3 regions of the Neobacillus sp. OS1-32 genome follow, and region 3 is predicted to be linked to each of the others. Evidence: riboswitches for the same ligand, from Rfam matches in the RefSeq annotation. Region 3 holds a riboswitch; each other region holds the start of a gene.
The links. A riboswitch is a leader RNA that binds a small molecule or an ion and turns the genes downstream of it on or off. The one in region 3 is predicted to bind cobalamin.
Positions count from the first base shown of each region.

Region 1: it holds a riboswitch for cobalamin, as region 3 does, so the genes downstream of both, RCG24_RS11005 (ATP:cob(I)alamin adenosyltransferase) here and cobJ (precorrin-3B C(17)-methyltransferase) in region 3, are expected to answer to the same signal.
Region 2: it holds a riboswitch for cobalamin, as region 3 does, so the genes downstream of both, RCG24_RS06940 (ABC transporter substrate-binding protein) here and cobJ (precorrin-3B C(17)-methyltransferase) in region 3, are expected to answer to the same signal.

Region 1 covers NZ_CP133263.1:2,172,217-2,175,495, forward strand. Annotated here, with positions in the region: gene RCG24_RS10995 (acyl-CoA dehydratase activase-related protein) at 1-574, shown strand, start outside; gene RCG24_RS11000 (hypothetical protein) at 584-811, opposite strand; cobalamin riboswitch at 878-1,088, shown strand; gene RCG24_RS11005 (ATP:cob(I)alamin adenosyltransferase) at 1,326-1,877, shown strand; gene RCG24_RS11010 (ABC transporter substrate-binding protein) at 1,874-2,821, shown strand; gene RCG24_RS11015 (CBO0543 family protein) at 2,964-3,279, opposite strand, start outside.
Region 2 covers NZ_CP133263.1:1,351,022-1,354,300, reverse strand. Annotated here, with positions in the region: gene RCG24_RS06945 (GyrI-like domain-containing protein) at 197-661, shown strand; cobalamin riboswitch at 803-997, shown strand; gene RCG24_RS06940 (ABC transporter substrate-binding protein) at 1,184-2,149, shown strand; gene RCG24_RS06935 (FecCD family ABC transporter permease) at 2,115-3,188, shown strand; gene RCG24_RS06930 (adenosylcobinamide amidohydrolase) at 3,181-3,279, shown strand, end outside.
Region 3 covers NZ_CP133263.1:2,850,496-2,853,774, forward strand. Annotated here, with positions in the region: gene cobK (precorrin-6A reductase) at 1-138, opposite strand, end outside; gene RCG24_RS14160 (sirohydrochlorin chelatase) at 135-1,085, opposite strand; partial or broken gene cobJ (precorrin-3B C(17)-methyltransferase) at 1,143-1,970, opposite strand; cobalamin riboswitch at 2,100-2,279, opposite strand; cobalamin riboswitch at 2,466-2,663, shown strand; gene RCG24_RS14170 (energy-coupling factor ABC transporter permease) at 2,861-3,279, shown strand, end outside.

The DNA of each region.
Region 1 (3,279 bases), 680 kb from region 3:
CCACCCATATGCCAACAACCAGCTGATTGAAACCATCGAAAAAGAAGGCGGCGAAGCCGTTGTTCCGGACTTTATTGATTTCTTCTTATATGGGCTTTACAACCGGAAATATAAGGTGGAGCACTTTGGTAAATCCAAACTGAATATTGCCATTGGAAAAGTAGCGATTCAATTGATTGAATATTATCGCAGTCCGATCCGTGAGGCTCTGTTAGCAAGCGAGCGCTTTGAAGCTCCACTAAAAATTTCCGAAGTGGCGGAAAAAGCATCACGCTTCTTAAGTATCGGCAATCAGATGGGGGAAGGCTGGCTCTTGCCGGGAGAAATGGTTGAGTTAATGGACTCCGGCGTTGATAATGTCGTTTGCGTCCAACCGTTTGGCTGCCTGCCAAATCACGTTATCGGCAGAGGCATGTTTAACGGCATTAAGAAGGAATATCCAAATGCCAACATTATTTCGATCGACTATGACTCTAGCATCAGCAAAGTAAACCAGGTCAATCGCATCAAGCTGATGATTAATATCGCTAAAAACAAACTAAAACAAGAAAATGATCTAATCATGAAATCATGACAATGGCTGTTAGGCACTCTGTGAATTTTTCACATAGTGCCTTTTTCCTATTGACGCGCTGCTCCTTTCAATTGGCGGGTTGCACTTTTTGATTGGCGCTTTTCCCGCTCCTATTGGCGCCTTGCTCCTTTCAATTGGCGTTTTTCCCGCTCCTATTGGCGCGTTGCTCCTTTCAATCGGCGTCTTATCCGTTCCAATTGGCGCACCTAAAATTAATACCACAAAAATTTCTACCAATCTCCAAGTATTCCACAAATTTCTTTATTTTTCAGCAAATAAAGTGTACACTATTTCTTAAGTGAATATAGCTTGCAGGGAATAGGTTGCTAATTCGTTAGCTTAATAGGGAATCCGGTGAAATACCGGAGCTGTTTCCGCAACTGTAAGTGCTGATGAAATAAGAAATAGCCACTGTTTGTCAAAGAGTCAAAGACTCAACTTCAGGCAAATGGGAAGGTTCTTAGAGTAAAATGATGCACAAGCCAGGAGACCTGCCTATTCTTGAACGTATTATGCTCTTCGGAAGATAAGAGGATTGTACGGCAGATTTCATCTGGTTCTTACATATTTTAGCAAGAATCTACAGCCGGCCAATTTTTTATCTGGGCGGCTTTTTTGTATTTAAAAACAAATTGTCGGTCGGATAACTTAAATAAACAAACCATCTTTATATATTTGTCTTACTCTTCTTCCGAGGAACTTGATATCGCAGGTGTTTCACAAAAATAAAATTACAAGGAGGAGAGTAATCATGCCAAAAAAAGACTTGCGATTTCTTTGTTATCCCTTTATGCGTGAGTCAGCCTCGACCGTCGATTTTGAAATCCGGACCGATTCATTAACGACGAAAATTGGCTTGGCCGCGTCATTAACAAAGGATATCCCGATTATCCACGAAGATTTACTGTATCTGCTTCCCATGGCCTACCATCTTAATGGCTCAGCACGGGGAAAGCTTGCCATTCAAGAGAAAGATTTAGAACGATTAAGCATGATGTATGATTTTTATGAAGCTGAGGTGAAAGATCGCATTGATCAGTTCCTGCTTCCTTATGGAACGACGGCCGCCTGTGTTCTTCATACTTGCAGGAGTGAAGCCAAAAAATCTGTCAGAGCTCTACATAAGCTGAGTCTCGAAAAAGAAATTCCGGAAATTCTGTTCGACTACACTCACTTGCTGGCGAATGTCCTGTTTTTGATGGCGGTTTATACCAACAAGCAGAACGGCATCCGAGAAATTCCATTTATCAGTAAATCCTATCCAGTAAGACAAAAAAGGAACTTGGAGGGTCAAAATCAATGAAAAAGAAATATTTACTCAGCATATTAACTATGATCATCATGATTGTTTTTGCAGCTGGCTGTCAGTCAAATGAAAAAAGCACGGCTACTGCTAATCCGCAAAAGCCCGCAGCAAAAACAACTTCGTATTCGGTAACGGACGACAGAGGGAAAAAAATTACTTTTAAAAAGGTTCCGGAAAAGATCGTATCCTTGCAGCCAAGCAACACGGAAATATTATTCGCCTTGGGTGCCGGTAATAAAATCATCGGTGTGACTGACTTTGATAACTATCCAAAAGAGGCAAGTAAGATTGAGCGGGTATCTGATTCTGTTAAAATGAATGCTGAAAGAATTATCGAACTCAAGCCTGATGTAGTGTTGGCCTATACAATTGGAGATAAAAACGCGCTTAAACCGCTGGAAGATGCCGACATTCCCGTTTTTGTGATTCAATCGGCTACTACTATTGAAGATGTCTATGGCGATATCGCACAAATTGCTGAGGTCATGGGGGTTAAAGAGAAAGGCGAACAGCTTGTTGAAGAGATTCAGTCACAAGTTAAACATGTCGAAGAAAAACTACAAGGCATAGAGAAACAAAAGCGGGTCTACTTCGAAATCAGCCCGTCACCAGACATTTATACAACCGGAAAAAATACATTCCAGCAGGAAATCCTGCAAAAAGCAGGGGTGGAGAATGTCTTTGCTAAACAAGAAGGCTGGGTAAAACTTTCAGAAGAAGATGTGGTCAAGCAAAACCCCGAGATCATTGTCACGACGGTGAATTATACAAAAGACCCGATTGGCGAAATCAAAGCTCGAAAAGGGTGGAAAACGATCAATGCCATTCAAAAAAATAACGTCTATCAATTAGACCCGGACATCCTGTCCCGCCCAGGCCCAAGAATCGGCGAAGCAGTAGAGCTGGTAGCTAAAACTGTTTATCCTGAACTATTCAAGTAGCCTGGAGGAACGAGGGTCTTCCCAATACTCTTATACAAAAAAATAATGAGAACCAATCATATTACAAAAGCTGGTTGGTTCTCACTGTTTACAATTTTAGGTATTTGCTGAAACGATTGCCTTAAAAAAACGTTAGGGTATTTCACCTAAACACGTCGTTCGGAACATCAAATATTTTCCATAAAAACAAAACAAAGACGAAAGAGAAAAGCCATGCCAGCCATGGACGGGTATAGTGGACTCTAAGGGTGATGAACATAACGACATTAAACAAGATGGACCAGGCAAGATTCCATCCATTGTAATACTTGATTAGGTTAAAAAAGTTATCGACTAATTCATTAGCAATGTAAAGCAATACCCAGCCGGTAATATACAATATTTGTTTGATTCTTTTTTCCGGAAATTTGGATAAGTAAATAAACGTGGTGGTGGGATATTTAATAGCCATAATTGAG
Region 2 (3,279 bases), 1.5 Mb from region 3:
TTGTCGAAAAAAGATATAGGAAAATAATGTAAGAGGGCGTTGAAACAAAGTTAAACATTTATTTCCAAAACTATTTTAATTAAACGGAGTATGGAAAAAGTTTTTTTAAAATAGGGAAATTTTAAAATGTTTGCAGGAATTTATGGGATATTCAGAGAATAATAGGAATAAGATTTTTATAAAGGAGGAGGTTAAAATGGAATTTAGAATAGTAGAAAAAGAAGAGTTAAAAGTAGTCGGTATTTCATGGAATGGCACTTATTCGCAAGCCAAAATCATCCCACGCCTTTTCGATATAATGGAGAAGCGTCTTGAGGAAGTGCCTTTTCAGACAAAAGATCCGGTACTGATAGCCCCATTTCATAGCAGGGAATCGGAATTTACCTATTATGTAACCACACCTGTGGAAGAGGTTAAAGAAGTCCCAGAAGGTATGGTTGGATTTTCAATTCCACGAAAATATTATGTTCGCACCACCCATCTGGGAGGGCCGGAAGAGGTTGAAAATACATACCTGCGTCTGTTCAATTGGATGGAGGAATATGGTTATGAACAGGATCACCAGGCATTAAGTCTTGAAATCTTCCCAAAACAGCAAAATGCCGCAGGAAACCTCCAGTTTGAAATCTATCTACCGATTAAGATGTATAAAAATAACTGACATGGAGTTTGATATAAAATAGACAGTGAATAAATGAATCGAAAAGATTGTGTCGAAATTTAGAAACTTAACGTGAATAAGAAAAAAAAGTCGAAAAAACATATACAAACAAGCAGACTTTTTCTATAATGACGTTGACAAGGAAATATTCGAAAAATAGGTGTTAAAAAAATCTTTCAAAAAGATTTTGCTTAAAAGGGAAGTTTGGTGAAAAACCAACGCGGTCCCGCCACTGTAAATGGGAGCTGCCTATATCATGTCACTGTCAATTTGATGGGAAGACATAGGAAGCGATGACCATAAGCCAGGAGACCTGCCTATTTTCTTACGCCAATAAACCTACGAGGATAGGGAGGTGTGGAAGACTGGAATGCTTTTACTGATTTTTGGTAAATGAATCTAATCATACCAACATCCTCCACAGATAGGAGGATGTTTTTTTGTGGAGATGCAAACGCAGTCTTGATTAGGGTGTAAGGTACGAATAGCGCTTGTCACAATTACTAGAAGGTGGGTACAGACATGAAAAAACTATATTCATTAATACTTGCATTCATATTGATTATAGGAGTTCTTGTGGGGTGTTCCGGAAACAAAGAACAAAGCAAAGAAGACAATAAAGCGAATAATGATCAAAAAACAGAGCAGGTCTCCTTTCCGGTGACCGTAAAAGATGGTTTAAAAAATGATGTTATTATCAAGAAAAAGCCGAAAAAAATTGTCTCTTTAATCCCAAGCAACACGGAAATCTCCTATGCTTTAGGGCTAGGAGATAAGATTGTCGGAGTTTCTGATTTTGATAATTATCCAAAAGAAGTGACGAAAAAAGAGAAAATCGGCGGTCAAGAAATTAACGTCGAGAAAATTATTTCTCTAAAGCCTGATTTGGTGCTGGCACATGCATCAACAGCCCTCAATTTTAAAGATGGTATTCAACAATTGAAAGATGCCGGGATTGCCGTTTTAGTTGTCAATGATGCGCAGAACTTCGAACAAGTTTTTGATTCCATCACCATGATTGGTAAAGCAACCGGTGAAGTCACGAAAGCAGACAAACTGGTGACTAGTATGAAAGATAAGCTGGCAAAGATCAAAGAAAAGGCAGCGGGAATCAAAGAGAAGAAAAAAGTATTAGTTGAAGTTGCGCCCGCTCCAGAAATTTATTCACCAGGCAACAAAACGTTCATGAATGAAATGTTAAAAGCGATTAACGCGGAAAACATTATAAGTGATCAAGACGGCTGGGTGAAGATTGATCAGGAAGCCATGATTAAACGTAATCCGGATGTCATTCTGACAACATATGGTTACTATGTAAAAAATCCGGTTCAGCAAGTGTTAGCGAGTAAGGGTTGGGAAAATGTCACAGCTGTGAAAACTAAACAAGTATACGATGTTGATTCAGACCGAGTAACCCGTACAGGACCAAGAATTATTGAAGGAGTAGAGGATCTTGCCAAGGCTGTCTATCCGGAAGTTTTTAAATAATAAAATAACAGCCTATTTACTCGCCGGCATCTTCTTATTGCTTGCCATTTTATTAGGAATTGCCATTGGAACTGTCTCTGTTCCAATCCCGATTATTATAAAAATCATCACCGGTAATTTATTTGGCACGCTCAGAGCGGAACATATCGATCCGATGTATTCAAGCATTGTCATGAATATCCGTTTGCCGAGAGTCATCTTATCGGGTCTTGTTGGCGCCTCCCTTGCGATTGCAGGGGCGGCCTTTCAAGGGCTGCTCCGAAACCCGTTGGCAGACCCGTATACACTAGGCGTTTCGTCCGGGGCATCGGTAGGGGCCGTCATCACCTTATTTTTCAACCTTACCATTCCTTTTGTTGGTGCTTTTACTTTGCCGTTATTCAGTATTGTATTTTCCTTTATTACGATTTTTTGTGTTCTGATGTTTGCTCGTAAAATTGAACGCTCGATGCGGGTAGAAACGATCATTCTGACCGGCATCATTTTTAGCTCGTTTTTAGGTGCCATGATATCGTTGATGATTGCTTTAACGGGCGATGAACTGAGGCAAATTATCGGCTGGCTACTTGGCAGCGTCTCGATGCGCGGCTGGGTATATATTAAAATTATCCTGCCATTTTTTATCATTGGCTCGATCATCCTTATCTTCAATGCCAAGGAACTTAACGCCATGTCTTTTGGCGAAGAACGGGCCCACCATCTTGGAGTGAACGTTCAAAAACGAAAGCTAATTGTCCTTTCGGCCGGTTCGATTTTAACTGGGGCGGCAGTTGCGGTGTCAGGCACCATCGGTTTTGTCGGCTTGGTGATTCCACATTTGACGAGGCTTATTTGGGGACCGGACCATAAACATTTGCTGCCATTATCGATTTTTATCGGCAGCGGCTTTTTAATCTTGGCTGATCTGGTTTCGCGGATAATTATCTCCCCAACTGAATTGCCGATTGGCGTCATTACTTCATTAATTGGTGCACCGGTGTTTGCTGTTATTTTACTGCAGAGAAAAAGAATCGAAAGAAGTGGTAAAAATGATGCTTAGCGTACAACATGTATCAGGCGGTTATTCAGGGAAAGCAGTATTAAAAGATATTACATTCGGAGTAGAAAAAGGGGAACTGTTCGGAATCCTC
Region 3 (3,279 bases):
TCGTACGGAAATTTCAGCATCGTGCCATTCTTTTGCCGCATTGGGCGATACCACCGTCGCGATTTGGGAAAAGCCTCTTGCTTTTATTTGGAGCCCCAGATCCCGAGCATCACTTGTACCGGCAATCAGTAGAATCATCGGTTACCGCAGATGTCTTTTTGACTATTATGTCCATCGTGATGTTGGCTTTCGCCATGTTGACAATGATCATGGTGGTGATCATGATGATGCACGTGGTCATGATGGTGTCCTGGCTCATGATGATGATGGTGGTGCCCCGTATGCTTGCTTGCTTCAAAACGATATTGACAGGTATCACAATTCATTCTGACATCTTCCTTAAGTGCCTCATTGATTCGTTCTTTTAAAATAACTTCCAAGTTTGGATGAAAGCCAAAAAAACCCGCAAGTTTAAACTGACAATCAGGATATTTTATTTTTAATTGCTCTACCATTCTTTCAAGTTCCTTGATTAATACCCCCGTAAATAAGAAGTAGGGAAGAATGATAATCTTTTTGGCTTCAAGCTTTATTAAGCGGTTAATTCCCTCTTCTACTGACGGATCTGTCACGGCAAAAAAGGCGGTTTCAACCCATTTATAATCGAGCTGTTCCCATAATAATCGGGAAATTTTGTATAAATCACTATTGGCATCAGGATCACTTCCGCCTCTGCCAACGACAAGCACAGCGGCTTTGGGATCTGGATTTCTTAGTTCCTCACCACACTCCTCAAGCCGTGTCTGACATATTTCGAGCGCAGCCGGATGGATTCCAATCGGTCTGCCGTAGCTAAAATGAATATTAGGATATTTCTTTTTTGCCTGATCAATGGCATTTGGAATATGGATTTTCGAATGACTGGCCTGCAGCAGCATGATGGGAATCAGCGCAACTTCTTCCGCTCCCTTGGCCACGCAATTTGCAATGCCTTGGTCAATCCCTGGTGCCTCAAGCTCCAAAAAACAGAGTTCCAGCAGAAGTGCCGGATCTAATGAATGGTTCAAATTATGTATAACTCGGCGGACTTGATCATTTGCCTCTTGGTCGCGGCTTCCGTGGGCCACCATTAAAACAGCTTTCACGATAATTCCTCCCCAAAATAACTTTCTTTGTGACCACTTTACTTAATCGGCTTGTCCTTGATGAAGTGCCCATGGTTCATGTTCAGATTTCAGTCTTTCATGTTTAACTAGAGCTTGCTCCGCATCAGTTAGGGAGTATTTTTTTTCATAACCTCTTGGGGTAATCATCTTGTTATCATGAACAAAGGTTGCAGAGTTTCCAATAATGACGGTGGTAAGCATGCCAATTTCATGGTCCAGCATTTCCTTTAAATTGGTGATCACAATTTGTTGCTTTTGCCGATAAGCACTTTTCACCAATCCCACTGGTGTATCAGGTGATTTATATTTTAATAGAATTCTTTGTGCCTCTTCGATTTGACGTGTCCTTTTCCCGCTTTTGGGATTATAAAGCGCAATAACAAAATCGGACATTGCCGCGGCCTCTAAACGTTTTTCAATGATCTCCCACGGGGTTAAGTGATCGCTTAAACTTACGGTGCAGGAATCATGCATGATCGGGGCTCCCAATAAGGACGCACTTGAGTGAATCGCGGAAACACCTGGAATAATTTCTACTTCAACTCCTGTCTTGCCAGACCACCCTTGCTGGGTCAGCACCTCATATACCAGACCGGCCATTCCATACACACCGGCATCACCACTTGAAACCACAGCTACCTTTTTCCCGGTTTTGGCCAACTTGACAGCTTCTTGTGCCCGTTCCACTTCCTCCGACATTCCCGTACTGACGATTTCCTGTGTGGTAATTAAGTCTTTAATAAGGTTCACATAGGTTTTATAACCAACGATGAAATCACTCTCTCTTACGGCATCTATCGCTCGTTTTGTCAAATGCTCCATACTTCCCGGACCGCAGCCAATCACAAATAATTTTCCCTTCATCATTTCCCCTCCATCTTTTCCTTTCAATACAAAAAAGCCTTAGTCCATCGGAGGTGGCTAAGGCTTTTTAACAGTAGCGAATGATACACGTCTTTAACTGCAACGCTATCACTATTCTTCCCTCCGAAGAACAAGATACAACGTAAAAGCAGGTTTCCTGGCTTCGCTTCATCCTACTCTTGTCCCTTCCCGGTTTTCCAGTGGAATTCTACAATTTCGTTTGCGTTACAGTAGCGGGGGCTGCATCGGTTTCTAACCGATTTCCCTTTTATCTCCTTAAAACGGAGCACTTTTACGTATTACCTATTCACTTTTTTAAAGGTCAGTATCATTAAACAGCAACATTTGACAATTAACAAGTGAACAATTTTTGTCAAAAAATTCACAACTGGCTAGAACTTAGATATGACTTGTTATCGAGGGATTTTTGAACTTTCTGTCACAAATATTCCATGGACAACTCGAAAAACACAAGGCTATACTTAGTGATAACAATTTAATCATGGGAAAACGGGTGTTGATTAATTAATCAACGTAAAAGGGAAGCTGGTTAAATTCCAGCACGGTTCCCGCCACTGTAATTTGGAGCAGTCCGCAAGAAGGCCACTTAGTCAATTTAAAACCTTGACTAGGGAAGGCGCGGTTCTGCGATGACAATGAGTCAGGAAACCTGCCTGTTTTTCAAGTTTTAACTGCCTACGGGATATAGGTATGTTCAAAATGTCACAAAGCCAAAGCATTCTGAACTAACCTAACGTTCAGAATGCTTTTTTTTACAATTTAAAGGAGTGAGAGAAGTGAAGAAAAAACCTTTTCGGAGGACTGTCCCCATTTTAGTATTAGCGGCTACGATCTATTTTTGGCTTAATTCGTATCAATCGGCTTATGCCATGCATATTGCTGAAGGATTTCTGCCATTGAAGTGGGTGATCATCTGGTGGGCTATTTACCTTCCTTTCCTTTTTGCCGGAATGAAAAAAATTCACAAGCTTGTTGCCGATGCACCTGAAGTGAAAATGATGCTAGGTCTGTCCGGCGCCTTTGTCTTTGTGCTCTCGGCCTTAAAATTGCCCTCTGTTACCGGGAGCAGCTCCCATCCGACAGGAACGGGTTTAGGCACAGCCTTATTCGGTCCCATTGTCATGAGCGTACTTGGATTCATTGTTCTGTTATTTCAAGCTCTTCTGCTTGCTCATGGAGGGTTAACAACGCTCGGTGCAAACGGGTTCTCTATGGCGGTTGCCGGTCCGTTTGTTGCCTATTGGATCATACAGCTAGGAAAACGTCTCGGCCTGTCTTTCCGTGTCTC